Regions from separate parts of the Mesorhizobium sp. B2-8-5 genome, predicted to be linked through region 2. Evidence: predicted binding sites of a transcription regulator. Region 2 holds the regulator's gene; the other holds the start of a gene.

Region 1 (15,048 bases), 2.6 Mb from region 2:
GGCGACCAAGGTCGGCGCCGCGACGCCGACCCGCGAGACCGAGCGCGGCATCGAATTCATCGGCGTCTGCTCCTCGCGCGATGTTTCCGACGACAAGGCCGCGCAGATGGTGTTCCAGGCAGAAGGCAGCAACGACAAGGACGCCGACGAACTCAGCAAGAAATATGTCGCCGAGCTGCGCCAGAAGGCCAAGATCGTCGAACGCTAGAGCGACAAGCGTGCAATACCGCAGCCGGCCCACCGCATGAGCGCGCAGAAGACCGATGCACCGCTGGCGCTCAGCGTCGGCGATCCCTCGGGCATCGGGCCCGAAATCGCCATCGCCGCCTGGCAGGCCGGCGACAGCGCCGGCGTGCCACCCTTCTACCTGCTTGCAGACCCCGCTTTGATCGAAGCCCGCGCCCGCCTGGTCGGCGCAAATGTTGCGATTGCCGAGACGCTGCCAGGACAGGCAGCGCATCATTTTTCCCGCGCGCTGCCCGTCGTGCCGCTCTATGCGCGCCATGTCGACAGCCCGGGAGAGCCGGACCCGGCCAATGCCGCAGGCACGATCGAAGCCATCGACCGCGCCGTCGCGGACTGCCTCGCCGGCCGCGCCGCGGCGATAGTCACCTGCCCGATCGCCAAGAAGCCGCTCTATGATGCCGGATTTGGCTTTCCGGGCCACACAGAGTATCTGGCGCATCTGGCCTCGCGCCACACCGGCAGGGACGTGACGCCGGTGATGATGCTGGCCGGACCGGACCTGCGCACCGTTCCGGTGACCATCCACATCGCGTTGGCCGAAGTGCCGAAAATGCTCACGACGGAGTTGATCGTCGCAACCGCGCGCATCACCGCCGCCAATCTCAAGAGCCGCTTCGGCATCGCGCGGCCGAAGCTTGCGATCGCCGGGCTCAACCCGCATGCCGGCGAGGGCGGCGCCATGGGGCTGGAGGATGCAGCGATCGTCGCTCCCGCCGTCGAGATGTTGCAGGCGGAAGGCATCGACGCGATCGGACCGCTGCCGGCCGACACGATGTTTCATCCACGCGCGCGCGCCGCCTATGACGCAGCGCTCTGCATGTATCACGACCAGGCGCTGATCCCGGCCAAGACCTTAGCCTTCGACGAGGCCGTCAACGTTACGCTCGGCCTGCCCTTCATCCGCACTTCGCCCGACCACGGCACCGCTTTCGACATCGCCGGCAAGGGCATCGCGCGCCCCGACAGCCTGATCGCCGCGTTGAGGCTGGCGCGCCGGCTGGCCGACAGCGGACGGCAGGCCGCCGCGTGAGGATGCATTGAGCGGACGCACCACAATCGACGGGTTGCCGCCGCTGCGCGAGGTGATCGAGCGGCACGGCCTGCAGGCCAAGAAGGCGCTCGGGCAGAATTTTCTGCTCGACCTCAACCTGACAGGCAAGATCGCGCGCGCCGCCGGGGATCTCGGCGAGACGACAGTGATCGAGGTCGGTCCGGGTCCGGGCGGACTGACGCGGGCACTGCTCTTCAACGGCGCGCGGCGCGTGATCGCCATCGAGCGCGACGAGCGCTGCCTCGAAGCGCTGGCCGAGGTTTCCAACCATTATCCCGGCCGGCTCGAGGTCATTCCCGGCGATGCGCTGAAGACGGATTTTGCCGCACTCGGCGGCGCGGCGAGCGGCGCGCCTGTGAAGATCGTCGCCAACCTTCCCTACAATATCGGCACGGAGCTTCTGATCCGCTGGCTGACGGTGGCCGACTGGCCGCCCTTCTACCAATCGATGACGCTGATGTTCCAGCGCGAGGTGGCGGAGCGCATCACCGCGGCTCCTAGCAGTGACGCCTATGGCCGGCTGGGCGTCCTGGCCGGCTGGCGCACCGAGGCGAGGATCGCCTTCGACGTGCCGCCGCAGGCGTTCACGCCGTCGCCGAAGGTCACCTCATCGGTGGTGCATCTGGTGCCGCGACAGTCCCCCCTCCCCGCCGACGCCAAAAAGCTCGGCCGCGTCACCGAAGCCGCCTTCGGCCAGCGCCGCAAGATGCTCAGGCAAAGCGTGAAGAGCCTGGGTGGCGAGGCGCTGCTGACCCGCGCCAGCATCGACCCGACGCGTCGGGCGGAAACGCTGAGTGTCGAGGAGTTCGTCAGGTTGACGAACGCGGTGTAGTATCCGGCGTCGGCCCGCCATAATCGGCGGCGCGATTGCCCGGAAATCGTGGAACATGGTAGTGTCGCTGAATGAAGAAGAGCCACACCCTCATTCGCTCCGGGCAAAATGGTCAATTCATCCTGACCAGTGACAGAGGCGAGAAGATCAGCGCTGTTGAAGGTCTCAGATTGTCACGCCGCATGGCGACAATCCTAACGGAAAGCCGCGCGCGGGGCCTTACTGGGGACGAACGCAGGGCCTTGATCAAGGAACAAGTATCCCGAAAAAAATAGGATCAGCAGGTGGTATACGCCGCTGAAGACGATCCGCTATGCTATCCGGGCACGACTGTTCTTCGTAACAAGCTGAATATCGAGGACCAGGCCGAACTCGACGAATTCGAGTTAGCGCTTTTTCTGACGAGAGCCGATGAGAATATGCCGGTCGGTAGGCTGGACTATGAGCACTATAAAGTCGTTCATCATCACCTATTCCAGGACATTTACGAATGGGCTGGCGAGGTTCGCACCATTCGCATCGGCAAAGGCGGCAACTGGTTCTGTTATCCCGAATACATCGATCAGGAGATGAGCAGGATATTCGAGGGATTGACTGAAGCCGACCATTTTCGCGGGCTTGCCATCGAAGACTTTGCGGTTGGGGCTGCGCATGTTTTGGCCGAGATCAACGCCGTGCATCCATTCCGTGAAGGCAATGGCCGTACACAGCTCACTTTCCTGGCAATGTTGATAGAGAATGCAGGATTCTCGTTTAATGCCGACATGCTCGAGCGCGAACGCGTTCTGGACGCAATGATCGAGAGCTTTGCCGGTGAGGAAGTACCGTTGTCGCGCCTCATCATGGATATCGCCATGCTGAAATGACGGGCGATTTACCCCGTCTTCTCGTCCAGCAACCCCGAAATGAAATCGAACAGGCCAGGGCGCCTGTCGCGCCGAAGCCGCTCCGCCGTCACGATGGCGCGGACCTCGGCGAAGGCGCGGTCGAGATCGTCGTTGACGATGACGAAGTCGTATTCCTTCCAATGCTCGATTTCGAGGCGGGCGTTCTTCAGCCTGGTCTCGATGACGGATTCCTGGTCCTCGGCGCGACGCTTTAGGCGCGCCTTCAATTCCTTCATCGACGGCGGCAGGATGAAGATCGAAACGATATCGGCGCGCATCTTCTCCTTGAGCTGCTGGGCGCCCTGCCAGTCGATGTCGAAGAGCATGTCGCGGCCTTCGGCCAGCGCGATTTCCGCGGGCTCACGCGGCGTCGCATAGCAATTGCCGTGCACCTCGGCCCATTCGAGCAACGCGTCGGAGTCGCGCAGCCGCTCGAACTCGCGCATGGTACGGAAATGGTAGTGGACGCCCTCGATTTCCGAGCCGCGGCGCGGCCTTGTCGTAACGGAGACCGAAAGCTCGAGACTTCCATCGCTTTCCAGAAGATTGCGCGCGATCGTCGACTTGCCGGCGCCCGACGGCGACGACAGCACCAGCATCAATCCACGACGGCGGATGCGGGACCCCAGATCCCTGGCGGCCGTCGGTTCCTTGGCAACCATCCCGTCACTCCAGATTCTGGACCTGTTCGCGAAACTGGTCGACCACCGCCTTGAGCTCCAGCCCGATCGCGGTGACCGCGGCGGCGTTCGACTTCGAGCACAACGTATTCGATTCGCGGTTGAATTCCTGCGCGAGAAAATCGAGCTTGCGGCCAACGGCGCCACCGCTTTTGAGCAGCGCCCGCGCCGAAGCGACATGTGTCTTCAGCCGGTCGATCTCCTCGCGGATATCGGCCTTGGTGGCGAGGAAGGCCGCTTCCTGGTGCAGCCGGACGGCATCGAGATTGGCCGAGGCATCTATCAACAGACGCATCTGCTCGGCGATGCGCGCGCGGATCGCGGCGGGTTCGCGCGAGGGGTCGGCCTCCGCCTTCAGCGTCAGCGTCTCGATGGTGTCGACATGGCCGGAAAGAAGCGCGCCAAGTGCCGCGCCCTCACCGAGGCGCGCCTGTTCAAGGCCGGCGAGCGCCGCCTCGAGCGCCGACAGGATCGTGGCATCGAGGGTAGCCCGCTCCTCCTCGGTCTCCACGGCCTCGGGGATGTCGAGCACCCCGCGCAGGGAAAGCAGGCCATCCGCGGTGGCGGGCTCGGTGCCGAACTGATCCTGCAAACGCTTGGCCAGCCCCGCCAAATCCTTGAGGAACGCCTCGTTGACCACCGGCTGGACTTGCCTGGCGGCGGCGCGGCCGACGGTCAACGTCGCCTGGAAGTTGCCGCGCGCAAAGCCCTTCTGAATAGTCTGCCGGACCGCCGTCTCCAGCCGGTCGAAACCCTGCGGCAACCTCAGCCTCACCTCGGCGCTCTTGCCGTTCACCGATTTCACCTCCCAGGCGATCGAGGTGCCATCACTTTCGGCGGCGGACCGCGCAAAACCGGTCATGCTTTGCAGGCTCATTGCCCTGTCGTCCCCCTGTCGCAGCCAAGGCATGCGTGGCCCAGCGCTGCGCGCCCCAAACATCGCCGGACGAAAGGCCGGCGCCCCCTCAAAACATGAATACGGCCTCGCGTCAAAGGACGCGTACTTCCGTTTGATGCATGTCGTCTTCCCAAAACCGCTGCGCACTTTTGGGCGACATGCAGTGCGTTTGATGCATGTCGTTTTCCCAAAACCGCTGCGCACTTTTGGGCGACATGCATTGCGCCTATTGCGCGTCGCCGCCGCCGCCGTCGCCGTTCTCGCCGCTGCCGCCATTGGCACCGGCATCGCCGCTGTCGCCGTTGCCATCGGGAGCCGCCGGCGCCGTCGTCTGGCCGGACGCCTTGGCGGCGGCGTCCGCCTGCTTCTTCTGCAGCGCCCGATAGCGGGCAACGTTCTGGTTATGCTCTTCCAGCGTCGCCGCGAAGACATGGCCGCCATTGCCGTCGGCGACGAAATAGAGGTCGTCGGTCTTCGACGGATTGGCGACCGCTTCGAGCGCCGCGCGACCCGGATTGGCGATCGGCGTCGGCGGCAGGCCCTTGATCATGTAGGTGTTGTAGGGCGTCTGCTTGTCGAGGTCCGACTGGTAGATCGGCCGGTCCGCCGGCTTTCCCTTGCCGCCGAAGAGGCCGTAGATGATGGTCGGGTCGGACTGCAGCCGCATGCCCTTGGCCAGACGGTTGAGGAACACCGCGGCGACGCGCGAGCGCTCGTCGCTCCTGCCCGTCTCCTTTTCGACGATCGAGGCGAGCGTGACGAAGTCGTCGATGTTGGCGATCGGCAGGTCGGGCGCGCGGTGCGACCAGACGTCGTCGACCAGCTTCTTCTGGTCGGCGATCAGCTTATCGACCATCTGCTGCCTTGTGGCGCCGCGGGTAAAGCGCAGCGTGTCGGTGGCGATGCTGCCCTCCGGCGGCAAGGCCGGCGGCATATCGCCGGTCAGCGCCTCCTGATCGGCGACCCGCTGCAGCGCCTGCTCGACCGTCAGCCCTTCGGGAATGGTGAGCGAGTACATGACCGACTTGCCGCTCTTGAAGAGTTCCATGATGTCGCGCATCGAGGCGCGCGGCTTGATGGCGTACTCGCCAGCCTTCAGCGCCGATTCATTGCCCGTGGCGCGCACGCCTAGCCGGAAGACGCGGGCATCGCTGATCAGGTTGCGGCGTTCCAACTGGTCGGCGATCTCCTGCACGCCGGTGCTCGGCTTGATCAGGAAGGTGTCGCCATTGGCGGATGGGCCGGGCTCGACGAAAGCCTGCATGCCGAAATAGAGCGCGACACCCGAGGCGAGCACGACCAGGATGACCATGGAGAGGAAGAAATTGAGGAAGACGACGACCTGGCTGCGCGAGGCGCGCGAGCGCTTCGACGGCGGCGGCGTGCCGGCTTCCGGGCGCAACGCCTCGGCCGCGGTCTTCGGCCTGATCGGCCCCTTTGTGCCTTGCCGTCCGAATTCCCCGTCGCCGCCCGGATTTGTGCTGCCCGGATTTGTGCTCATGGCGCGCCCTACCGTCTGATCTTGCAACGAATCCCCCGGCAAAAAGCTAGGGGAGAATTTGGCAAAAATGACGGCAGGTGGCGGAACTGCCGGCTGGTTGTCTGTCTCTGAGCAATCCCGGGTAGAAAACCGCTGCGCACTTTTCCTAGGATTGCTCCGGCTGGCCCTTCAGCCATTGTAACGCTGGAACACGAGCGAGGCGTTGGTGCCGCCGAAGCCGAAGGAATTCGACAGCGCGACGTCAATCTGGCGCTGGCGTGGCTTGTTCGGCACAAGATCGATCGCCGTCTCGCGTTCCGGATTGTCGAGATTGATGGTCGCCGGCGCGATGTTGTCGCGGATGGCCAGGATCGAGAAGATCGCTTCCGCGGCACCCGCGGCGCCCAGCAGATGGCCGATCGACGACTTGGTCGACGACATCGAGATCTTCGAGGCGGCATTGCCGACCAGGCGCTCGACCGCGCCGAGCTCGATCGTGTCGGCCATGGTCGAGGTGCCGTGCGCGTTGATGTAGTCGATGTCGGCCGGCGAGAGCTTCGCCCGGTTAAGCGCCGCCGTCATGCAGCGGAAGGCGCCATCGCCGTCTTCGGCCGGCGCGGTGATGTGATGGGCGTCGCCCGTCAGGCCATAGCCGGTGACTTCCGCATAGATCTTGGCGCCGCGCGCCTTGGCATGCTCCAGCTCTTCCAGGACGACAACGCCGGCGCCCTCGCCCATGACGAAGCCGTCGCGGTCGCGATCATAGGGACGCGAAGCTGTTTCGGGGCTGTCATTGCGCTCGGTGGAGAGCGCCCGGCAGGCGGCGAAGCCGGCAATCGACAGCCGGGTGATCGGCGCCTCGGCACCGCCGGCCAGCATCACATCGGCATCGCCCCACATGATCAGCCGGGCGGCGTCGCCAATGGCGTGCGCGCCGGTCGAGCAGGCGGTGACCACCGCATGGTTCGGGCCTTTCAGGCCGTGGCGAATGGAGACCTGGCCCGAGACCAGATTGATGATCTGCCCGGGGATGAAGAAGGGGCTGATGCGGCGCGGGCCGCGTTCCTTCAGGATCATCGCGTTTTCGGCGATGCCGTCGATACCGCCGATGCCGGAGCCGATCAGCACGCCGGTGGCGCACTGGTCCTCATGCGTCTGGGGCTTCCAGCCGGAATCGGCCAGCGCCTCGTCGGCGGCGGCGATGCCATAGAGGATGAACTCGCCGATCTTGCGCAGTTCCTTCGGCTCGAGCACGGCCTCCGGATTGAAGGTGCCGTTCAAGCCGTCGCCACGCGGGATGACGTGGGCGATCTTGCAGGCAAGATCGTCCACCTCGAATTCGGTGACGCGGCGGCAAGCGCTGCGGCCGGAGAGCAATTCCCGCCAGCTGTGCTCGACGCCCATGCCAAATGGCGAAAGCAGGCCAAGGCCCGTGACGACGACACGCCTCATCGCAGGTCCTCCCCGATAATGCCTGCGAAAGAACTCAGGCCGAGGCCTTGTCGATATACTTCACGGCATCGCCGACGGTCAGGATGGTCTCGGCCGCATCGTCCGGAATCTCGACGCCGAACTCTTCTTCGAACGCCATGACGAGTTCGACCGTGTCGAGGCTGTCCGCGCCCAGGTCGTCGATGAAGCTCGCCTGCTCCGTCACCTTGTCGGCGTCGACGCCGAGATGCTCGATGACGATCTTCTTGACGCGCTCTGCGGTGTCACTCATTTGGGGCAATCCTCGTCTTAAGTTGTCTATCTTCGTTAGCGGGCGGAATGCCGCTAATCAAGCTGAAAGATGGTCTTGCGGGCAACGCACGCCACAGGACCGGTTTTTGCCCGAACCGCCGGGTTGCGGGCCGCATTACACGAAAAATGGCAGGCGTCCAAGCCGAAATGGCTGTTTTCACAGGCGCCCGCCCATGCCTCAGATCATCGCCATGCCGCCGTTGACGTGAATGGTCTGGCCGGTCACGTAGGCCGCCTCGTTGGAGGCGAGATAGGCGACGGCCGACGCCACTTCAACGCTGGTGCCCATGCGTCTTGTCGGGATCGCGGCCATGATCGTCTCTTTCTGCTTGTCGTTGAGCTTGTCGGTCATGGCCGATTCGATGAAGCCCGGGGCGACGCAGTTGACGGTGATGTTGCGGGTGGCGATTTCCTGCGCCAGCGACTTGGAAAAGCCGATCATGCCGGCCTTGGATGCGCAGTAATTGGTCTGCCCGGGATTGCCGGTGACACCGACCACCGAAGTGATGTTGATGATGCGGCCATGGCGGCGGCGCATCATGGGATGGGTCAGCTCGCGGGTGAGCCGGAACACGGCGGTGAGGTTGACCTCGATCACAGAATCCCAGTCGGCGTCCGACATGCGCACGAACAGGCCGTCCTTGGTGATGCCGGCATTGTTGACCAGGATATCGACGCCCTCGAGGTCGGCTTCAGCCTTCTGTCCGAGCGCCTTGACCGCGTCGCGGTTGGCCAGGTCCGCCGGAAACAGTTTTACGCGGTCGCCCAATTCGCCCGCCAGGGCTTCCAGCTTCTCCACACGGGTGCCGTGCAGGCCGACGATAGCGCCCTGGCTGTGCAGCACTCTGGCGATCGCTTCGCCGATGCCCCCTGTTGCGCCGGTGACGAGCGCCTTGCGGCCAGTCAGTTCGAACATTTTCTCAACCTCATTTTTCCGAATGCGCCGCGGGCGATCCCGGTTCCGTATACGTCAAATCATCCAGGCCATGCCAGAAATCTTCGGTCGTCAGGACATCCTCGTCACCGCGCCGAATGCGTTCCACAACCTCAGCTGCAATGCGATAGTCCTCCTCCATGTGCTCGGTTTTGCTTCGACCAATCTTCGAAGGAGACATTCGACACCTCCGGTAACGTTCGAGCGATCCTTAGCCAAGCGCCGCCAGTGCCGCCTCGACTTCCGCCGCCGTGCCGATGGCGCCGGTGGCGATGTCGCGGTTGATGCGGCGCGCCAGGCCCGTCAGCACCTTGCCGGCGCCGACTTCGTAAAGGCTCGACACCCCATTGGCGCCGAACCATTCCACCGTCTCGCGCCAGCGCACGCGGCCGGTCACCTGCTCGACCAGCCGGCGGGCGATCTCGTCCGGGTCGCTGGTCGGCGTCACCGTCACGTTGGAGACGACGGGGACCATCGGCGCGGATTTCGCGACACCCGCCAGCGCCTCGCGCATGATATCGGCCGCCGGCGCCATCAGCGCCGAGTGGAAAGGCGCGGAAACCTGCAGCATCAGCGCCCGCTTGGCGCCCTTTTCGGTGCACAGCTTCGCCGCCAGTTCGACCGCCGCCCTGGCGCCCGAAATCACCAGCTGGCCGCCGCCATTGTCGTTGGCGACCTGGCAGACGGAGCCTTTGGCCGCTTCCGCGCAAGCCGCTTCGACATCGGCCTGCTCCAGCCCGATGATGGCGGCCATGGCGCCCTCCCCGGCCGGCACCGCAGCCTGCATGGCGTTACCGCGGGTGCGCAAAAGCTTGGCGGCGTCGCCGACCGAAACGAAGCCGGCCGCCGCAAGCGCGGAATATTCGCCCAGCGAATGACCGGCCACATAGGCCACCTTGTCCTTCAGCGAGAAGCCCCGCGCTTCAAGCGCCCGCATCGCCGCCAGCGACACCGCCATCAGCGCCGGCTGGGCGTTGGCGGTCAGCGTCAGCGTCTCTTCCGGTCCTTCCCAGATGAGTTTCGACAGGTTTTCGCCGAGCGCGGCGTCCACTTCCTCGAAGACGCGGCGCGCTTCGAGGAATTGATCGGCGAGGTCCCTGCCCATGCCGACGGCCTGGCTGCCCTGTCCCGGAAAGGTGAATGCGACGGCCATTTTGGGTCTCTCCAGAGGCTGGTTTTTCCCTGCCTCTGGCGCAAGGCGCACAGCCAAGTCAAGCCCGCCGGCGCCTCTTCAGCCAGCATTTCAGCCGGAAAACCCAGCTGACTCCCTGTTCCGAAAGGCTTTTTGGCGATCACACCTGATGAAAACCGCTCACGTTTAGTTTGCTGGCTCTTCTTATTTCCGCCACAGGCGCTAGCTTTGCGTGACATTTCGATGACAGAAGCGTGACGGGCGTGGAAGGCGTGTCGCGTTGGCCGGGGGAAGTAGAGTGGCAAGGATCAGAAAAGGCGCGGCCAAGCCCGTGCCGCAGTTTTTGGAAGACGATCCGTCCACCGGCTACCTGCCGGGACGGGCCTGGCCGACTGTACGCTACGGCCTGACGACGCTTCTCGTCTCCGCCCTGCTCGTATTCGCGATCGAGTTGATCGTGCGCGGCGATTTCTTCGGCACGGTCGATTTCTTCCTGCAGCCGTTCAAGCCGGGCTGGACCACCATCATCGTCTTCGCCCTGGTGCTGGTCGGGCTGGACGCCATACTCGGGCGCAGTCACCAGAGCCTGATGATCGTGGCGCCGCTGACGCTGGCGCTGGCTTTTGTCGGCCACCAGAAATCGCATTATCTCGGCGATCCGCTCTATCCGACGGATTTCCTGTTCGCCCGCCAGATCGTGGCGCTGATGCCGCTTCTGGTGCGCGAGCGGCCGTGGACGGCCGTCATGCTGGCGGTCGGCATCGTCGGCGGGCTGACGCTGCTCGTCTACGGCTGGCGGACCTGGCGCAGGCGGGTGCCGATCCTCAGCCGCAAAGGCCGCCTGGCGCGGCTGGCGCTTGCCGTGCCGCTGCTCGCCTTCTTCGTCTCGATCATGGACTATGCCACCTTCTCGTGGACGCGCGACCGGCTGCAGATCATCCCGATCATGTGGGACCAGAAGGAAAACTACGCCTCCAACGGTTTTGCGCTGGCTTTCGCGATGAATGTGCCGATGGCGCATGTCTCGGCGCCGCCCGGCTACACCGAAAAGGCGATGGCCGCGATCCAGCGCCCCGACGTCGCCGCTTCGGTGCCGGACGAGAAGCCGGATATCGTGGTGGTGATGAGCGAATCCTTCTGGGATCCGACGCAGTTGCCCGGCGTCACCATCAAGCCCGACCCGATCCCGACAGTGCGCGCCTTGCGCTCCGGCTCGATGTTCTCGCCTGAGTTCGGCGGCATGACCGCCAATATCGAGTTCGAGGCGCTGACCGGCTTTTCCAACGCCTTCCTGCCGGCCGGCTCGATCCCCTATCAGCAATATGTGCGCACCCCGACCCCGTCGCTGGCCACCTTCCTGAAGAGCGAAGGTTACTATGCGCGTGCCATCCATCCTGGCACCAACTGGTTCTGGAACCGCGGCGCGGTCTATGCCGATTTCGGCTTCAAGGACTTCAAGTCTGAAGAGACGCTGCCGCCGATGGAAAAGCGCGGCCCGCTTGCCTCCGACGCGGCAATGACCGACGAGATCATCCGCGAGGCCGATGCCAGCGACGACCCGGTGTTCTTTTTTGCGGTCAGCCTGCAGAACCATGGGCCTTACGAGCCTTACCGCTACAGCAACCCGACGCATTCGGTCGATGCGCCGATCAGCTCCTGGGCGCGGGAATCGCTGCTCTCCTATGCCGAAGGCTCGGCCGACGCCGACCATGGCCTTAAGCGCCTGATCGACTGGGCGAAGGCGCGCCAGCGGCCGACGATCATCGCCTTCTTCGGCGACCATCTGCCGCCGCTGGGACCGGTCTATGTCGAGACGGGCTATCTCAAAGACAATGTCGCGCCGCGCAGGGAACCTAACGCCGGCGCCGCGATCGAGCATCACGACACGCCGCTGGTCATCTGGTCGAACCGCTCCGGTCCGGTGCAGAACCTGGGCTCGGTAAGCCCGGCCTTCCTGCCCTACCATATCCTGACCACCGCGGGCATCACCCACCCCTATTACACCGGTTTCCTCGGCGCGCTGCGCGAACACTACCGGGTGGTCGACCGCAACCTGCTCCTGTCGCCCTCGGGCGAAGCCACCCCGGACTGGGCGAGGCAGAAGCAGATCGACCCGAAGATCAACGATTTCCGGCTCATCCAATACGACATGATGTTCGGCAAGCGCCGCTCGGCGCCCGACTTCTTCCCCGAGACGGTGGACAAGCTGGTCGCGCATACGAGCTGAGGCGAAGGCGGTCAAAGCTGATCACAGCCATCCCGGCCATTGGCGGGAAGCGATGCTCCAATTCCGGAGCCTCGGAAGGTTTCGCCGCCGCAATCTGGACGTCAAAAGCCTGGAACGGGCTGGGTCTTTCCACTCAGTCGCGCGCCAATCGTCAAAGCCGCCGGAAAACTCTTGATCACGGCGCGCATGGCCGTCGCGCCACCTGGCCCAAGCGCTATCCGGGCAATCAAGTCCGCGGCACGCAGACGCGTCGAGAATTGCCGCCGCCATTCGCGTTCGTAGCGATGACCGGCGGCGTCGCGGTCCTCGTGACCTTTGCCCGATGCGATCAGCTCTCGCGCAAGCAGCCAGCCCGATTGCAGCGCCATCGAAATCCCCTCGGCGATGACGGGATGCGACTCACCTGCGATGTTGCCGACGCGGAAGATGCCCTGATCGTAGCCGGCCCGGATACCGGGATGAATCGGTCCCGCAGCCAGCCAGGGGCCATCCAATTCGGCACCGGCCAGCACAGTTGCTACGCCTCGGCATGAGGCCAGGACATGGCGCGATACCGCATCCGCCGCCGCAATATTTCCAAAGCGCTGGCGAAGCCCGGATAGAACATCGCGGCGGATGCAGCAGGAGATTGAAACCCGGCCATGGTCCGCCGTCACCATCCCACCATATCCGCCTGGGAATACGAGCAGCGGCATCAGGTCGGGCGCCAGCGCGGCGCCGGTAAAATGCGCCTTGAACCCGAAAAGGTCGGAAGGTTGGCTCGTTCTTTCAAGCTGGCTCGGGAGTTTCCCGCTTTCCCAGGATCCGTGCGCGGCAATGATGACAGCTGCGCTGAGGACCTTCTGTTGCTGGCCCGACTCCACAGTCACAAATTGCAAGTCATCGCGCCGACGAACCGCGACCGCCTTGCAAGGTTGGAGAATTTCGACGCCCGCACGTTCGGCGGCCTGCAGCAGGATGGTGTCCAGACGATCGCGGCCGAGCGCGCGGCCAAGACCCGTCCTGGCGGTCGGCATTCGGGCCTGCGCAGAGACATCGCCCGAAAAGAACCCGACCCGACGTATTTCGGGGCCGGCTTCCGCGCGCCAGCTCTCGCCAACGCCCAACTGATCGAGCAAGGCAAGGCTGGTGCCTGACATAAACTCGCCGCAGACCTTTCGGCGAGGAAATACCACCTTCTCCACCATTGCCACCGACCAACCCCGTTGGGCGAGCGCAATGGCGGTGGAGCTGCCGGCAGGGCCGGCGCCGATGACAATTGCGTCATGCATCATTTCGTGTCGTGCATGCTGCCACCGACAAAACCTTGCGTGAACAGGCCTCTGCGGCCCTCCATCACAGGCGTTCCACCTGACAGTTGCCACAATTGTGAAAGTTCCGTGCCGCGAAAACCGGCGCGGACACTTTGCGCCGCATCGTTCAGCGTTACTGCGCAAGCGCCGATCAATCGCAGGAACCGTGTCGCCACAAGTGGCACCTTGGCTCTCAATGGCTCCGTCGCGACGAGTATTGGGGCCATCGTCATGATCCGAGAAAATAGCTCCAGCAGGCGCATGTCATCGAAGTGATGGAGGACAAGGTTGGCGCAAACAAGGTCGAAGGGCCTGTCCTGTGTCCAATCGAACAGATCTGCAGTTACGGGTTGCGCCCGCCAACCCAATTCAGCGAAAGAGTTGCGCAAGTCCTCGCCTATCAGGCCGATCCTGTCGACCATGACGATCTCGACGTCGGGCCAATAGCGCGCCATCAGCCGCGCCACCGTCAGCATGAACTTTCCATCGCCGGCGCCTATTTCGAGGATGCGCAGCGGTGGCTTTTGCACGTTCGCTCGCATCAGCGATGCCATGATCCTGGCCTGGAACATCAATGCATTGATGCGAACGAGGTCGCGACGGGATGCAATCGCACGGGGATCATCGGCGGGAAGGCCGTCAAGGAGTTCTGGCTCTAGATGCCGGATGTTTATGTCGGTCATGCGCTGGATCGGAAATCTAGGGCCTCGGCGGGGCAATCCGGCAATAGAATTCGGTCGTACCTTCATGGCCGCGCGCACTGTTCATCGCGGAACTCGCATGTGAACTCAACCCGGATGGCGAAGCGAAGGTCGGTCCCTTCATGCAAGATCGGAGGCTGATATCACAGTTTGCTAATGAGAAATATCGGCGCCGCGCAATAAAATGCCCTATGCAGGCGTTTACCTTATGAACGCTTCCCCAATACGCAGACCTCTTATGAGACCCGATTGGGCTCATTCTCGGAGCTATCTTGTCCCCTCAAGCGTATCTGAATGGCATTGCCACGTGTGTCCCCGAACACGACGTGCATCAATTCTTCCTCGGCTATGGAGCCTCGCTGCTTGAAAACGATGCGCAAGGCCTTGCGCTCTTCGAGCGGATGGTCGCTTTGGCCGGGATCGAACATCGCTATTCCTGCTTTGCGCCTGCCGACGATCCGCACGGCGGGGCAATAGACCGCGACGGCACCTCGGTCAAAGGCTCGTTCGCCAGCACCGCAATCCGTATGCGGATGTACGAAGCCGCCGCGCCGGAACTCGCGCAAAAGGCCGTCGACAAACTTCTGGCCAACGACGACCGCTCGCTGATCACGCATTTGATCGTGACAAGTTGCACTGGCTTTTCGGCGCCTGGCATCGACCTGGAGCTGGTGCAGCGATGCGGCCTGTCGACGTCGGTCGAGCGTACCATCGTCGGCTTCATGGGATGCCATGCCGCCATCAATGCCTTGAAGCTTTCACGCCACATCGTGCGCTCGGATCCGAGCGCACGCGTGCTGGTCGTCAACATCGAATTGTGCACGCTGCATTTCAAGGAAGCCACGAAGCTCGAGAAGCTGATCTCGTTCTGCCTATGGGGCGACGGTTGCGCGGCCTCGCTGGTGACGGCCGAACCGCATGGCATCCTGCTCGAAAGCTTCCACG
Region 2 (15,048 bases):
AGGCCGGACATGGGCACGGTCTCGGAGATTCCATCGAGCGGTGCTCAGGGCGCGGGAGCGGATGCGACCAGCTCGATCGCGCAGCCCGAGGCGCTCGTCCCGGCAGATGCAAAGCCGGTGCGCGTGGTCGGGCCGGCCTTCTTCCCCGCGAATTGATCGGGCCATCGCCCCCTGCCTTGCGGCAGGGCCGCCTGGCTGTTTTGACCAGGCAACATTATTCGCAGACGACCCGGTAGCGCTTGCCGTTTTCGCCGACATTCCTGCAGGCGAGGGGTCTCTGCTCGCCGGAAGACTCGTCCGGCATATCCTGGCTCAGGGATGGCGTCATCGAAGCGCGCCTGGGGTAGCGCCGGACGGCCGGGTCCGGCGGCGGGCCTGGCGGCAGAGGAAAGACGTCCGACGCGATCTGCCGCGACCCGGTCGCTCCCGGCGGCGCCTCGTCCCAGACACGCCTGACATCCATCCGGCTGGGAACGATCACCGTGCCGTCGTCGCTGCGCACGCAGCCGCCCGCTGCAAGCAGCGCCGGGCACAGGACGAAAGCCGCGATTCGACCAAACATTAGCAACACCTCAGGCACCTTATAATGCGTCGTTGCCTCGATCGCCAACGGGCGGATTACCGCAGCCGGCGCCACAACCGGAATCTGGCTCAACGGGACCGGCGACAGGCGGTTGCAATCATTATGGTTAGCGGATCGTTAATGCTTGTCGGGCACATTCCGCCGACGGACCGGCACGGTTCGGTCCTGGGGGTAGGAATGGCGGATACGGACGGGACGGTCGAGGCGGACAGCGCGCGGAATTTCAACAAGGCGGATATGCGCGACAACGGGGCCTTTCTCGGTGGCGTCCACGATATGGCCGGGACTTCGGAGGCGCTTGCCAATCTGAGCCTGATGGTCGATTCGATGCCGATCGGCGTCATCGTTCTCGATGCCGAATTGCGGGCCGAGGTGGTCAACCGGGCATTCTACGATTTCTGGAAGATCGATCCGCGGCGCGCTCCGGCCGGCAGTCGCTTTCGCGACCTCATGGAAGCCAGCCGTGACGCCGATCCGTTCGGCGGCGAGGAACAGGCCTGGCAAAGCCATGTGGCCGAACGGGAGGCTGAAATCCGCGCCGGAGCCGCGGGATCCAGGCAGTTGCCGCGCAAGGACGGCCGCACACTGATCGCCTCGCTGGCGCCGCTTCCCGGAGGCAAGCGGCTGATCTCCTATGTCGACATCACCGACATGAAACAGCGCGAGACAGAAGCGGAGGACGCACGCAGGAACCTCGCCACCGTGCTGGAGTCGCTGCCGGCGGGCGTCATCATCTACGATCGCGACGATCGCTTCGTCTTCGCCAACCGCAAGCTGCAGGATACGCTGCCGGCACTGAAGCCGGCCTGGCAGCCGGGCCGCACATTCCGCGAGGCGTTGTCTCTCGGCCATTCGGTCGGCTACTTCCGCTCGAGCGGCGACGCCGAAATCGACGGTCTGTATGGCGTCGACACCGAACGCTGGCTTGACGCCATGCTCACGCGCTACCGTTTGCCGAGCTCCGCCTACGAACGCCTCAACGCCGACGGGCGCTGGTACCAGGTCTATGACATGCGCACCGACGACGGGACGTTCATCGGCGTGCGCGTCGATATCACCGACATCAAGACGCGCGAGAAGGCGTTGCGCGACTCCATGCGCCAGATCGACCTCTACCGGCACGTGATGGACGAGCTGCCCGTGGCCGCCTTCATCAAGGCCGACGATCTCAGCATCGAATTCGTCAACAAGGCCTGGTGCGCGCTGACCGGCTTCGCCAAGGACGAGGTGCTCGGCAAGACGGATCGCGAGCTTTTCGCATCGGAAGAGGCGGACGGTTTCAGCAATGACGACACCGACGTCGTGGCGACCGGCTCGGGGCGCGAGATCGAGGAGGCCGTCACCCACCGCGACGGCACGGTCCGGCAGCTGATGACGCGCAAGAGCCGGCTGGTGGCGATCGACGGCTCCGTGCATCTGGTCGGCTCCAGCACCGACATCACCGACGTCAAGGCGCGCGAGCAGGCGCTCCGGCAGAGCATGAGCGAGAACGAGGTGTTCCGCAGCCTCATCGACAACGTGCCGGTGTCGATCTACGCCAAGCGCTCGGACCTCAGGCAGTTCTACGTCAACAAGGGCTGGTGCGATCTCACCGGCTTCAGCAAGGAAGAAGCCGTCGGCAAGACCGATGTCGAGATTTTCGGCGCGGACGGCGAAGCCTTCGTCGCCAGCGACCTGGCCGTGCTGCGCACCGGCGAGACGCAGGAGATCGAAGAGACGGTGACGATGCCGGACGGCAGCGTCAGGCACCAGTTCGCCCGCAAGGGCGCGATGATCGCCTCTGACGGCTCGCTCTATCTGATCGGCTCCACCACCGACATCACCGAGCTCAAGCAGCGCCAGGCCGAGCTCAGCGAGGCGCGCCGGCGCGCCGTGCTCGCCGACCGGGCCAAGTCGGAATTCCTCGCCAATATGAGCCACGAGATCCGCACGCCGATGAATGGGGTTCTTGGAATGGCAGAGCTGCTGGCAAAGTCGGACCTCGATCCGAAGCAGAAGACGTTCACCGACATCATCGTCAAATCCGGCAACGCGCTGCTCACCATCATCAACGACATCCTCGACTTCTCCAAGATCGATGCCGGCCAGATGGTGCTCGACCCGGCGCCCTTCAATCTCGCCGAGGCGATAGAGGACGTGGCGACGCTGGTGTCGACGCGCGCCAAGGAGAAGGACCTCGAGCTCATCGTCCGTGTCCAGCCGGGGCTCGACGGCCAGTTCGTCGGCGATGTCGGCCGGATCAGGCAGATCGTCACCAACCTGCTCGGCAACGCCGTGAAGTTCACCGACGAGGGCCATGTCCTGGTCGACGTGACGGGCGACCGGGTCCCCGCGGGCACGAAGCTCACCATTTCCGTGACGGATACCGGCATCGGCATTCCGGAAGACAAGCTGAAGCTGGTGTTCGAGAAATTCAGCCAGGTCGACACCTCCTCGACAAGACGGCATGAGGGCACCGGGCTTGGCCTTGCCATCACCTCGCGGCTGGTCGAGATGATGGGCGGCGAGATCGGCGTCGACAGCGCCGAAGGCAAGGGCTCCACCTTCTGGTTCACCGTCACGCTGCCCAGGGCCGAGCAGGGCGGGCAGCGCATCATGCCGGTCGATGTCACCGGCGCGCGCGTGCTCATCGTCGACGACAACGCCGTCAACCGCTCGATCCTGAGCGAGCAGATGGCGTCGTGGACGTTCGATTCCTGCGCGGCCGAAAGCGGCGCCGAGGGGTTGAAGGTGCTGATTGCCGCCGCCGCCTATGGCGTGCCGGTCGATTGCGTGGTGCTCGACTATCAGATGCCCGGCATGACCGGCGCCGAGATGGCGCGCATCGTGCGCAACACGGCGGGCCTGGCGCATACGCCCATCATCATGCTGACCTCGGTCGACCAGTCGCTTGCCGGCACGGCCTATCGCGACCTCGGCATCGATGCGCAGCTGATCAAGCCGGCGCGCTCCTCCATCCTCCTGGAAACGCTGGTCGCGACCATCCAGCGCCACCGCCACAGCAGCATGGCCGTGCAGCCGCAACCCGCTATTGGCACCAGCAGCCCCCCGCAAGCCGCTCCGGCGCAGACGGCGGCATCGGACCGCGCCATGCTGCAACCGCCGCCGGCGCGGACGCGTCCACGCCCTGCCGATGCGGAGCGCGGGCTCGACATCCTCGTCGCCGAGGACAATGAGGTGAACCAGATGGTGTTCACCCAGATCCTCGGCGAGACCGGTTACCGCTTCGAGATCGTCGGCAATGGCCGCAAGGCGCTCGACGCCTTCGGCAGGCTCAATCCGCGTATGATCCTGATGGACGTGTCGATGCCGGAAATGAACGGGCTGGAGGCGACGGGCGCCATCCGCAGGCTCGAGGAGGACATGGGCACGCATGTGCCGATCGTCGGCGTCACCGCGCATGCGCTGAAGGGCGACCGCGAACGCTGCCTGGAGGCCGGCATGGACGATTACCTGCCGAAGCCGATCAGTCCGCGTGCGCTGCTCGAAAAGCTCGAGCGATGGCTGGGCTCGGACGTCGAGACCCGGCGCAACGCAGGTTAGAGCAATATCGGGAAAAGCGTGAAACGCTCAGGCTCCGGCGCCTTCACGTAGCCGTCCGTCCCGGAACTGCGCGAAATCAAGAGGCAAGGCGGATTTTAGCCGGCTGGCGGGCGCAAGGCGTTGACGCATGCGTATGGTGCGATCGCACCATACCAAAGCAAACGCCAAGCTCGGACAATCATGACATTGATTCCGCTCTCCGGTTACGGGCGGGAGCAGCGACCGCCAACAAGAAACAGCGTCGACTCTACCCCAACGGACCTGTTTTCGGCGATGGCCAGGCCATGATCCGCTCTGGCATTCAGGCAACGCACTCTCGTCCGGATTTTATTTCCCGGCGGCCGTCATCCGGCCGCCGGGATAAATTTTGTTTCAAAAGTCAGACAAGTTACTGATTCCCGCGGCAAACTCCGGCCGGCCCTTCGAGGCCGCCGCGGACCCTGCCGAGCATCCCCGTTCAGGCGTTACCGGGCTGACACGAAACTGTCATGCGACTGTAATAATCGAAGGCTATTGCGCTCACCGGGCGCCGATAGAACGGGTGCCGAAAGACCATCTTCCGAACAGGAGCAGGCCACATGAGACATTTCATCCGCTCGGCGGCCGTTGCGATTGCAATGGCTGCGGCATCAACCCTTAGCATCTCCGCCGCAATGGCAGCCGATATCTCCGGCGCCGGCGCCACTTTCCCCTATCCGATCTATGCGAAGTGGGCCGACGCCTACAAGAAGGAGACCGGCATCGGTCTCAACTACCAGTCGATCGGCTCCGGCGGCGGCATCAAGCAGATCAAGGCCAAGACCGTGACCTTCGGCGCCTCCGACGCGCCGCTGAAGGGCGAGGATCTGGACTCCACCGGGCTCGCGCAGTTCCCGATGGTGATGGGCGGCATCGTTCCGGTCGTCAATCTCGAAGGCATCAAGCCGGGCGAACTGGTGCTCGACGGTCCGACACTGGCCGACATCTTCGCCGGCAAGATCACCAACTGGAACGACGAAGCGATCAAGAAGCTCAACCCCGACGCCAAGCTGCCCGACCAGGCGATCGCCGTCGTCCACCGTTCGGACGGCTCAGGCACCACGTTCAACTTCAGCTACTACCTGGCTGACGTCAGCGCCGACTGGAAGTCGAAGGTCGGCGTCAACACCGCGCTCGAATGGCCGGTGGGCATCGGCGCCAAGGGCAATGAAGGCGTCGCCAACAACGTCTCGCAGACCGGCGGCGCGATCGGTTACGTCGAATACGCCTATGCCAAGCAGAACAAGCTGACCTACACCGACCTGGTCAACAAGGACGGCAAGAAGGTCGAGCCGACCGCCGCCGCGTTCTCGGCCGCCGCGGCCAATGCCGACTGGAGCTCGCAGCCGGGCTACGGCGTCATCCTGGCCAACCAGGCCGGTGCTGAATCCTGGCCGATGACGTCGGCCACCTGGATCCTCGTCTACAAGAAGCCCGACGACACTGCGGCCACGACCGAAGCGCTCAAGTTCTTCGCCTGGTCCTATGCCAAGGGCGACGAGCTGGCCGCGGGCCTGGACTACGTTCCGATGCCCGACGCGGTCGTGAAGAGCGTCGAGGAAATGTGGGGCAAGGACATCGTCGACGCGAGCGGCAAGCCGCTCTACTCCGGCATGTAATTCCTAGCGAATAAGGAGGGCGTCTCCGGCGCCCTCCTGTCTCTTTCGAAATGCGAGGGGCTAAATGACAGCCGTTTCCGACGCCGCGACATCGTCCGCCCTGCGGACCAGGGAAGCGACAGTGCGCCGCTTCGCCTTCACCGACATGGCATTCCGGACGGCCACGCGCCTTTCCGCCATCCTCGTGCTGGTTCTGCTCGGCGGGGTCGCGATTTCGCTGGTCGCCGGCTCGTGGGAGGCGCTGTCGAAGTTCGGCTTCTCCTTCCTGACGACCGAATCCTGGAACCCGGTCACCGAGAATTTCGGCGCCCTGGCGCCCATCTACGGCACCATCGTCACCTCGGCCATCGCCATTCTCATCGCTGTGCCGATCGGCATCGGCATCGCCATCTTCCTGACCGAGCTCTGCCCGCGTCCGCTCAGGCGCCCGATCGCCATCGCGGTCGAGCTGCTCGCAGGCATTCCCTCGATCATCTACGGCATCTGGGGCCTGTTCGTGTTCGCGCCGTTCCTGCAGACGACGATCCAGCCCTTCGTCATCTGGCTCTTCAAAGGCATCCCCGGCCTCAACAGCCTGTTTGCCGGCCCGCCTTACGGCATCGGCCTGCTGACCTCGTCGCTGATCCTTGCCATCATGGTGCTGCCCTTCATCACCTCGATCACCAAGGACGTGTTCGACACGGTGCCGGCGGTGCTGAAGGAATCGGCATACGGCATCGGCTGCACGACCTGGGAAGTGACCCGGCGCGTGACCATCCCCTATACCCGCGTCGGCATCATGGGCGGCGTCATGCTCGGCCTCGGCCGCGCGCTCGGCGAGACGATGGCGGTTACCTTCGTCATCGGCAACGCGCACCGCATCAGCGCCTCGCTGTTTGCGCCGGGCACGACGATCTCGGCGACCATCGCCAACGAATTCACCGAAGCCGACGGCAATCTCTATACATCCTCGCTTGTATCGCTCGGCCTGATCCTGTTCATCATCACCTTCATCATCCTCGCGCTTGCACGCTACATGCTGTTGCGCATCGATAGCCGCACGGGGGCCTGACCGATGTCGACTGCCGCATCGCTTCACCAAAGCCGCAAACGCAAGAATGCCGTGATGATGGCGCTGTGCGTCGTCGCGGCCGGCATCGGCCTCGCCTGGCTGGCGCTGATCCTCGGCGCCTTGCTCTACAAGGGGCTCTCCGGGGTGAATCTGGCGGTGTTCACTGAAATGACGCCGCCGCCCGGCGACGCCGGCGGCCTGCTCAACGCCATCTACGGCAGCATCGTCATGACGATCATCGGCATCGTCGTCGGCACGCCGATCGGCGTGCTGGCCGGCACCTACATGGCCGAATATGGCCGCTTCTCGAAGCTCACGACGGTGGTGCGCTTCATCAACGACATCCTGTTGTCGGCGCCATCGATCATCATCGGCCTGTTCGTCTATGAGCTGATGGTGCGGCCGATGGGGCACTTCTCGGCGATTGCCGGCGCCGTCGCGCTGTCGATCCTGGTGATCCCCGTCGTGGTGCGCACCACCGAGGACATGCTGAACCTTGTGCCCAACGCGCTACGCGAAGCAGGCGCCGCCATCGGCGCGCCGCGCTGGGTGGTGATCCGCTCCGTCGCCTACCGCGCGGCAATGTCGGGCATCGTCACCGGCATATTGCTGGCGATCGCCCGCATCTCCGGCGAGACGGCGCCGCTTCTCTTCACCGCGCTCAACAACCAGTTCTGGTCGAGCAATCTCAATGCGCCGATGGCCAGCCTGCCGGTGACCATCTTCCAGTTCGCTCTCAGCCCTTACGAGGAATGGCAGCAACTGGCCTGGACGGGCGCACTCATAATCACCCTGACGGTTCTCGGGCTGAGCATCATCGCCCGCAGCCTAACCGGACGCAGAGAGGACAGATGAAACCGATGTTGTCCACCGACCTGAACGCAGCCGACACGACCGTCGAGAAGGCCAAGATCGAGGTCAAGAACCTCAATTTCTACTATGGCCAGTCGAAGGCGCTGAAGGACATCAACCTGTCCCTGCCCGAGCGCAGCGTCACAGCCTTCATCGGCCCGTCGGGCTGCGGGAAGTCGACGCTGCTGCGCGTGCTCAACCGCATCTACGAGCTCTATCCGAAGCAGAGCGCCGAGGGCCAGGTGCTGCTCGACGGCAAGAACATCCTCGACCGCTCGCAGGACCTCAACCTGCTGCGCACCAAGATCGGCATGGTGTTCCAGAAGCCGACGCCGTTCCCGATGTCGATCTACGAGAACATCGCCTTCGGCGTCAGGCTCTATGAGAAGATCAGCAAGGCCGAGATGGATAGCCGCGTCGAGCAGGCGCTGAAGCGCGCCGCGCTGTGGACCGAGGTCAAGGACAAGCTCAACGCCAGCGGCCTCAGCCTCTCGGGCGGCCAGCAGCAGCGCCTGTGCATCGCCCGCACCGTGGCGGTGAAGCCCGAGGTCATCCTGCTCGACGAGCCGGCCTCGGCGCTCGATCCGCTGTCGACGGCAAAGATCGAGGAACTGATCGACGAATTGCAGGCCGACTACACGATCGTCATCGTCACCCACAACATGCAGCAGGCGGCGCGCGTGTCGCGGCAGACGGCGTTCATGTATCTGGGCGAGCTGGTGGAGTTCGACCGGACCGAGAAGATCTTCACCTCGCCCCGCGAGAAGCGCACGCAGGACTACATTACCGGCCGCTTCGGCTGAGTTCATACGAGGACATCATCATGGCCGAACATACCGTCGCCTCCTTCGACGAGGATCTGAGGCAGATCAGCCGGCTCATCAACGACATGGGCGATCTCGCCAGCTCCATGGTCGGCGGTGCGACCAGGGCGCTGCTCGAGACCGACAATGCGCTGGCGCAGCGCGTCGTCTCCGACGACGCCATCATGGACGCTCGTCAGCGCGAGCTCGACGACCGCGCCATCACGCTGATCGCCAAGCGGCAGCCGATGGCGGACGACCTGCGCAACGTGGTCGGCTCGATCCGCATGGCGGGCGACCTCGAACGCATCGGCGATCTCGCCAAGAACATCGCCAAGCGTGTCGGCTCGGTCGGCGTCAGCGCCGCGCCGCGCGACCTCACGCATTCGATCGATTCGATGGCGCAGCTGGTGCTGATCCAGGTCCAGGCCGTGATCCAGGAATATATGGTGGGCGATGCCACGGCGCTGGCCAAGCTTCGCAACGACGACGAGCGCATCGACGTCAAATACACGTCCGTCTTCCGCGAGCTGTTGACCTACATGATGGAAGACCCGCGCAACATCACCGCTTGCACGCATCTTCTGTTCTGCGCCAAGAACCTCGAGCGCATCGGCGACCATGTGACCAACATCGCCGAGAACGCCTATTATGTGCTGACCGGCACGCAATTGCCCGCCAATCGTCCGAAGCAGGACGAGACCGCAATGTCGGCGCCGGCGGCCTGACGAAAAGGTTACCCCGATGATCGCGCCACGCATCATGGTGGTGGAGGACGAGGAGCCGCTGGGGGTGCTGCTCCGCTACAATCTCGAATCCGAGGGTTACCAGGTCGAAGTGGTGACCCGCGGCGACGAGGCCGAAATCCGCCTTCAGGAAAACGTTCCCGACCTGCTCGTGCTCGACTGGATGGTGCCGGCGGTTTCCGGTATCGAGCTCTGCCGGCGTCTCAGGATGCGGCCCGAGACCGAGCGGCTGCCGATCATCATGCTGACGGCGCGCGGCGAGGAAAGCGACCGCGTGCGCGGCCTCTCGACCGGCGCCGACGACTATCTGGTCAAGCCGTTCTCGACGCCGGAGTTCATGGCGCGCGTCAAGGCGCTGCTGCGCCGCGCCAAGCCGGAGGTGCTGTCCAGCGTGCTCAAGGTCGGCGACATCGTGCTCGACCGCGAATCGCACCGGGTCTACCGCAAGAAGAGCGAGATCCGGCTCGGGCCGACCGAGTTCCGCCTGCTCGAATTCATGATGCGCCATCCCGGCCGCGTGTTCTCGCGAAGCCAGTTGCTCGACAATGTCTGGGGCGAGACGATCTATATCGACGAGCGCACCGTGGACGTCCATGTCGGGCGCCTGCGCAAGGCGGTCAACAACGGCCGCATGCCGGACGTCATCCGCACCATCCGCGGGGCGGGGTACGCGATCAGGGAGGATTAGGTCCCGAGGGCGGAAGTTCCGACGGGATCGGCACTTCCAACATTTACGCTGGTGGGTAGTCGAGACGCTTGCGCTTCGTCATCCACGGGCGGAGCAAGGAGCGAAGCGACGCGCGCAGACCCGAGGATCCATTCCGTGACTTCCACGCGCCGCTATGGCGCAGAACTCTGCACCACTGCACCCTACGATCGAGGTAACGGCATGGATTCCAGGGTCTGCGCGCGTCGCTTCGCTCCTTGCTCCGCCCTGGAATGACGAAGTCGCGGTGGCTTCGGCCAATCTCCAACGTTGGTGCGATTCGCGGCTTCAGCGCCACGTTCGCTCAGGCCACGTTCTTCCCGGCCCCCGCTCTGGCCTGCACCCCCGGCGCGAAAATCTCCTGATCGACGAAGGTCAGCGCGCGCATGGCGCAGCCTTCGCGGATAAGCGGCAGTTCGTTCGGCTCGGTGTCGAAGGAGATCGATTCCGAGTGCTGGCCGCCGGCGGTCTGGGCGATCGCCTCTCGCAGCGCCGGCTCGATCAGGTCGAAGGCGGCCGCGCTTACGCCGACCATGGCGACAGGCGCCGGGTCGATAAGGGCGAACAGGCTGCCGAGGCCGAAACCGAGTGCTTCGCCGGCCCGGCGATAAGCCTCCCGCTCGGGTCCGTCCTCCTGCCGGGCTTTCGCGGCCAGCGCGCGCATATCGGCGTCACCGACGTCGGTCGGCGTGGCATCCTCGCTTATTCCCATGGCGCTGCGCCAGATCGCGTAATTGCCGGCATAGGCCTCGACGCAGCCGCGGCGGCCGCAGCGGCAACGCGCGCCGCCCGGACGATGGATCATATGGCCGAACTCGCCGCCGGAGGAATGTGTGCCGCTGAACAGCGCGCCCTTCAGCACCAGGCCCATGCCGATACCGTGCGAGAGCAGGATGGCGATGAAGTCGTCGCGATAGCGCTCGGGATCGCGCCATTGCAGCGCCACCGCCATCATGTTGCAGTCGTTCTCCATGGTGGCGGGAATACCGAATTCCCGTTCGAGGAGGTCGGCGAAAGGGATGTCGGTCAGCGGCGTGATCGGCGACCACAGCATGGCGCGTGAATGGGAATCGGTGATGCCCTGAATGCCCATGGCGATGCGGGCGACGCTGCCCACGTCGAGGTCGGGATCCCGCAACCGGCGCCGGACGATCGCCATGCATTCGCCGATCAGCTCGTCGCGGGGCATGACGAGCGTGTCGAGGCGCTGCTGCTCCTCGGCAACCACCTGGCCGGCATAATCGATCACGGCGACTGACAGGAAGTTCAGCGACAGCACCACGGTCAGCACCGCGGCGGCTTCGGGGTTCAGCGCCAGACCGATCTGCGGCCGGCCGCGTTTCAACGCCGTCGGCTCGCTGGCCTTGCTTTCGGTGAGAATGCCTTCCTGGATCAGATCGGCGGAGATCGCCGAAATGGTCGAGTGGCTGAGCCCGGTGGTGGCGGCAATCTCCGTGCGCGAGGGCTGGCCGGCGCGGCGCACGGCCGAAATCACCATGGCGCGGTTGCGCCGGCGCAAATCGTCGTGACGGATTCCGACCGACATCGTCTCGCACGTCCTCCCAGTCATCGCGGCCTTGTGATGATGATGCCATGGCCTGTCGGTGACATGCTAGGGATAGTGGCAGAAGCCGCAGCCTGTGTCATTATTTATTGCGGATGTCGAAAAAAATGCCCTGACCCATCAAAACCCATCAGAATCGCAGTTGACAGCGTCGTTTTGCTGGATCACTATTTTTTTGAGGCTCGAAAAAAAGCCTCTATGCCGGCCTTCGGGCCAGTCTGGGTCGCGCCGCACAGGCGCAGGGAGGATATCATGAAGAAATTCGCAGCCGCCATTCTGGCGGGCGTTGCCATGTCGCTGACGCTGGCGTCGGTCGCCGAGGCGAAGGACAAGGTGATCGGCGTGTCGTGGTCGAATTTCCAGGAAGAGCGCTGGAAGACCGACGAAGCGGCGATGAAGGCCGCCATCGAGGCCGCCGGCGACAAGTATATCTCGGCCGACGCGCAGTCCAATCCGGGCAAGCAGCTGACCGACGTCGAAAGCCTGATCTCGCAAGGCGCCAACGCGCTGATCATCCTGGCGCAGGATGCCTCGGCAATCGGCCCGGCGGTGCAGAAGGCGCTCGATGAAGGCATTCCGGTCGTCGGCTACGACCGCCTGATCGAGAACAAGGACGTGTTCTACCTGACCTTCGATAACAAGGAAGTCGGCCGCATGCAGGCCCGCGAGGTGTTCAAGGTCAAGCCGGAAGGCAATTATGTCTTCATCAAGGGCTCGGGCGCCGATCCGAACGCCGACTTCCTGTTCTCGGGCTCCATGGAAGTGCTGAAGGAGGCGATCGACAGCGGCAAGATCAAGAATGTCGGCGAGGCCTATACCGACGGTTGGCTGCCCGCCAACGCGCAGAAGAACATGGAGCAGTTCCTGACCGCCAACGACAACAAGGTCGACGCGGTCGTGGCGGCCAATGACGGCACCGCAGGCGGCGTCGTCGCGGCGCTGACGGCGCAAGGCTTGGCCGGCACCGTTCCGGTCTCGGGCCAGGACGGCGACCACGCGGCGCTCAACCGCATCGCGCTCGGCACGCAGACCGTGTCGGTGTGGAAAGACGCGCGCGAGCTCGGCAAGAACGCTGCCGAGATCGCCTCGCAGCTCGCCGACGGCAAGAAGATGGGCGACATCGCCGGCGCCAAGGACTTCACAACGCCCGGCGGCAACACCGTCAAGTCGCTGTTCCTGACTCCGATCGCGATCACCAAGGACAATCTCAACGTCGTCATCGACGCCGGCTGGATCAAGAAGGACGAAGTCTGCGCGGGCGTTGCCGCCGGTAGCGTCAAGGCCTGCAACTAAGTCTGCCGGCTCTCGATCAAAATCCCTGCGCCGCGGCCTGAAAGCCGCGGCGTTTTCTCAAAAAGATTTGTGTTTCCGCCTCTGGCGGATAGCTTCTAGGCTTGGCCAGGCATCCGCGCCAGACGGGCAGGCCGGCGGGAGGAAATCATGACCGACACGACGTCTACCCAACCGGCGGACACCGCGCGCGCGTCGGAACTCGGCTCCGTCGCCCGGTTCCTGAAGGCGACCGAACTCGACACCCGCATGCTCGGCATGATCGGCGCGCTGCTCTTGATCTGGATCGGGCTGCATGTGATTTCCAGCCTGCGCCTCGGCGTCAATCCGCTCGACTTCGACAGCCGCACGTTTCTCACGCCGCGCAACCTGTGGAACCTGTCGGTGCAGACTTCGGCCGTGGCGATCATGGCCTCCGGCATGGTGCTGGTCATCGTCATGCGCAACATCGACCTGTCGGTCGGATCGGCCGAAGGGGTGATCGGCATGGTCATGGGCTTTGCCCAGGTGCATTTCCTGGTGCGCTTCGTCGGGCTTGAGCTGGGCAATCCGTGGATCTGGGTGCTGGCATTGCTGATCGGCCTGGCGCTCGGCCTCATCATCGGCGCCTTCCAGGGCTTCATCATCGCCTATCTCGAAGTGCCGGCCTTCATCGTGACGCTGGGCGGATTGCTGGTATGGCGTGGCGCTGCCTGGTGGGTCACCAGCGGCCAGACGGTGGCGCCGCTCGACGCCACCTTCCAGCTGATGGGCGGCGGCCCGGCGGGCTCGATCGGCGCCAGATGGAGCTGGGCCGTCGGCATCGTCGCCTGCCTGGCGGTTATCTTCATGCATTTCAACGGCCGCGTGCAGCGCAAGCGCTTCCGCTTCCCGCTGCGTCCGGTCTGGGCCGAGACGCTGCTCGCCACGGTCACCTGCGCGGTCATCCTGGGCGCGGTGTGGCTCGCCAATTCCTATCCGTGGCCGGTCGGCATCGTGAACCGCTACGCCGCCGCCAACAACATCACCGTTCCCGAAGGCGGGCTGTTCATCGCGCATGGCATCGCCATTCCGGTGCTGATGGCCGTTGCCGTCGGCCTGATCATGACCTTCGTCACCAAGCGCACGCGCTTCGGCCGCTACGTCTTCGCCATCGGCGGCAATCCGGAAGCAGCCAATCTCGCCGGCATCAACACGCGCTGGATCACCATGAAGGTGTTCATGATCATGGGCGTGCTGGCGACGATCGCGGCGGCGATCTCGTCGGCCAGGCAGAACTCCTCGACGAATGTGCTGGGGACGCTGGACGAACTGCTGGTCATTGCCGCGGCCGTCATCGGCGGCACGTCGCTCGCCGGCGGTTCCGGCACCGTGCTCGGCGCCATGCTGGGCGCATTGCTGATGCAGTCGCTGCAGTCCGGCATGGTATTGCTCGGCGTCGATTCGCCGCTGCAGAGCATCGTCGTCGGCGCCGTACTGGTCGTCGCGGTCTGGCTCGACACCATCTATCGCAAGCGCGTCTGAGCATGATGCCGAAAAGTGGAAACCAGTTTTCGGACGAGACCATGCTCAAGCATGGACTATAGGGAGGAGAAGGATCATGGCTGACAAAATCGCTCCCGCCGGCGTTCCGCTGGTCGACATGCGCAACATCTCGATCGCCTTCGGCGGCATCCGCGCCGTCGACGACGCCTCGGTCGATCTTTTCCCCGGCGAAGTGATGGCGCTGCTCGGCCACAATGGCGCGGGCAAATCGACGCTGATCAAGATCCTGTCCGGCGCCTACAAGCGCGACAGCGGGCAGATATTCATCAATGGCGAGGAGGCTTCGATCTCCAATCCGCGCGATGCCAAGAAATATGGCGTCGAGACGATCTACCAGACGCTGGCGCTGGCCGACAATGTCGATGCCGCAGCCAACCTGTTCCTCGGCCGCGAGCTGATGACGGGCTGGGGCACGCTGGACGACGTCGCCATGGAAGCCGACGCGCGCAAGGTGATGGGCCGCCTCAATCCACGCTTCCAGCGCTTCAAGGAGCCGGTCATCAAGCTATCGGGCGGACAGCGGCAGTCGGTGGCGATCGCGCGCGCGATCCTGTTCAACGCCCGCATCCTGATCATGGACGAGCCGACGGCGGCGCTCGGTCCGCAAGAGACGGCGCAAGTCGGCGAACTGGTCAAGCAGCTCAAGGCCGACGGCATCGGCATCTTCCTGATCAGCCACGACATCCACGACGTGTTCGAGCTCGCCGACCGGGTCTGCGTGATGAAGAACGGCCAGGTGGTCGGGACCG

What was found. The regulator PhoB, encoded in region 2, activates phosphate uptake and scavenging genes when phosphate is short. The targets are predictions, from matches to a motif close to TGTCATNNANCTGTCAT.
Region 1: the regulator PhoB is predicted to act here: its motif matches at 10,116-10,132, upstream of FJ430_RS26395 (LTA synthase family protein).

Annotation. Positions count from the first base shown of each region.
Region 1 is NZ_CP083951.1:5,301,098-5,316,145, forward strand. It holds gene FJ430_RS26335 (SurA N-terminal domain-containing protein) at 1-208, shown strand, start outside; gene pdxA (4-hydroxythreonine-4-phosphate dehydrogenase PdxA) at 245-1,276, shown strand; gene rsmA (16S rRNA (adenine(1518)-N(6)/adenine(1519)-N(6))-dimethyltransferase RsmA) at 1,284-2,129, shown strand; gene FJ430_RS26350 (Fic/DOC family protein) at 2,414-2,995, shown strand; gene gmk (guanylate kinase) at 3,004-3,678, opposite strand; gene FJ430_RS26360 (YicC/YloC family endoribonuclease) at 3,683-4,573, opposite strand; gene mltG (endolytic transglycosylase MltG) at 4,821-6,095, opposite strand; gene fabF (beta-ketoacyl-ACP synthase II) at 6,264-7,526, opposite strand; gene FJ430_RS26375 (acyl carrier protein) at 7,561-7,797, opposite strand; gene fabG (3-oxoacyl-[acyl-carrier-protein] reductase) at 7,996-8,733, opposite strand; gene FJ430_RS26385 (hypothetical protein) at 8,744-8,932, opposite strand; gene fabD (ACP S-malonyltransferase) at 8,963-9,904, opposite strand; gene FJ430_RS26395 (LTA synthase family protein) at 10,182-12,110, shown strand; gene FJ430_RS26400 (NAD(P)/FAD-dependent oxidoreductase) at 12,212-13,384, opposite strand; gene FJ430_RS26405 (class I SAM-dependent methyltransferase) at 13,381-14,085, opposite strand; gene FJ430_RS26410 (type III polyketide synthase) at 14,430-15,048, shown strand, end outside.
Region 2 is NZ_CP083951.1:1,458,028-1,473,075, forward strand. It holds gene FJ430_RS07095 (DUF2865 domain-containing protein) at 1-156, shown strand, start outside; gene FJ430_RS07100 (hypothetical protein) at 215-562, opposite strand; gene FJ430_RS07105 (response regulator) at 761-4,126, shown strand; gene pstS (phosphate ABC transporter substrate-binding protein PstS) at 4,705-5,763, shown strand; gene pstC (phosphate ABC transporter permease subunit PstC) at 5,828-6,814, shown strand; gene pstA (phosphate ABC transporter permease PstA) at 6,818-7,669, shown strand; gene pstB (phosphate ABC transporter ATP-binding protein PstB) at 7,666-8,469, shown strand; gene phoU (phosphate signaling complex protein PhoU) at 8,490-9,197, shown strand; gene phoB (phosphate regulon transcriptional regulator PhoB) at 9,214-9,903, shown strand; gene FJ430_RS07140 (ROK family protein) at 10,226-11,467, opposite strand; gene xylF (D-xylose ABC transporter substrate-binding protein) at 11,738-12,778, shown strand; gene FJ430_RS07150 (sugar ABC transporter permease) at 12,926-14,278, shown strand; gene FJ430_RS07155 (ATP-binding cassette domain-containing protein) at 14,355-15,048, shown strand, end outside.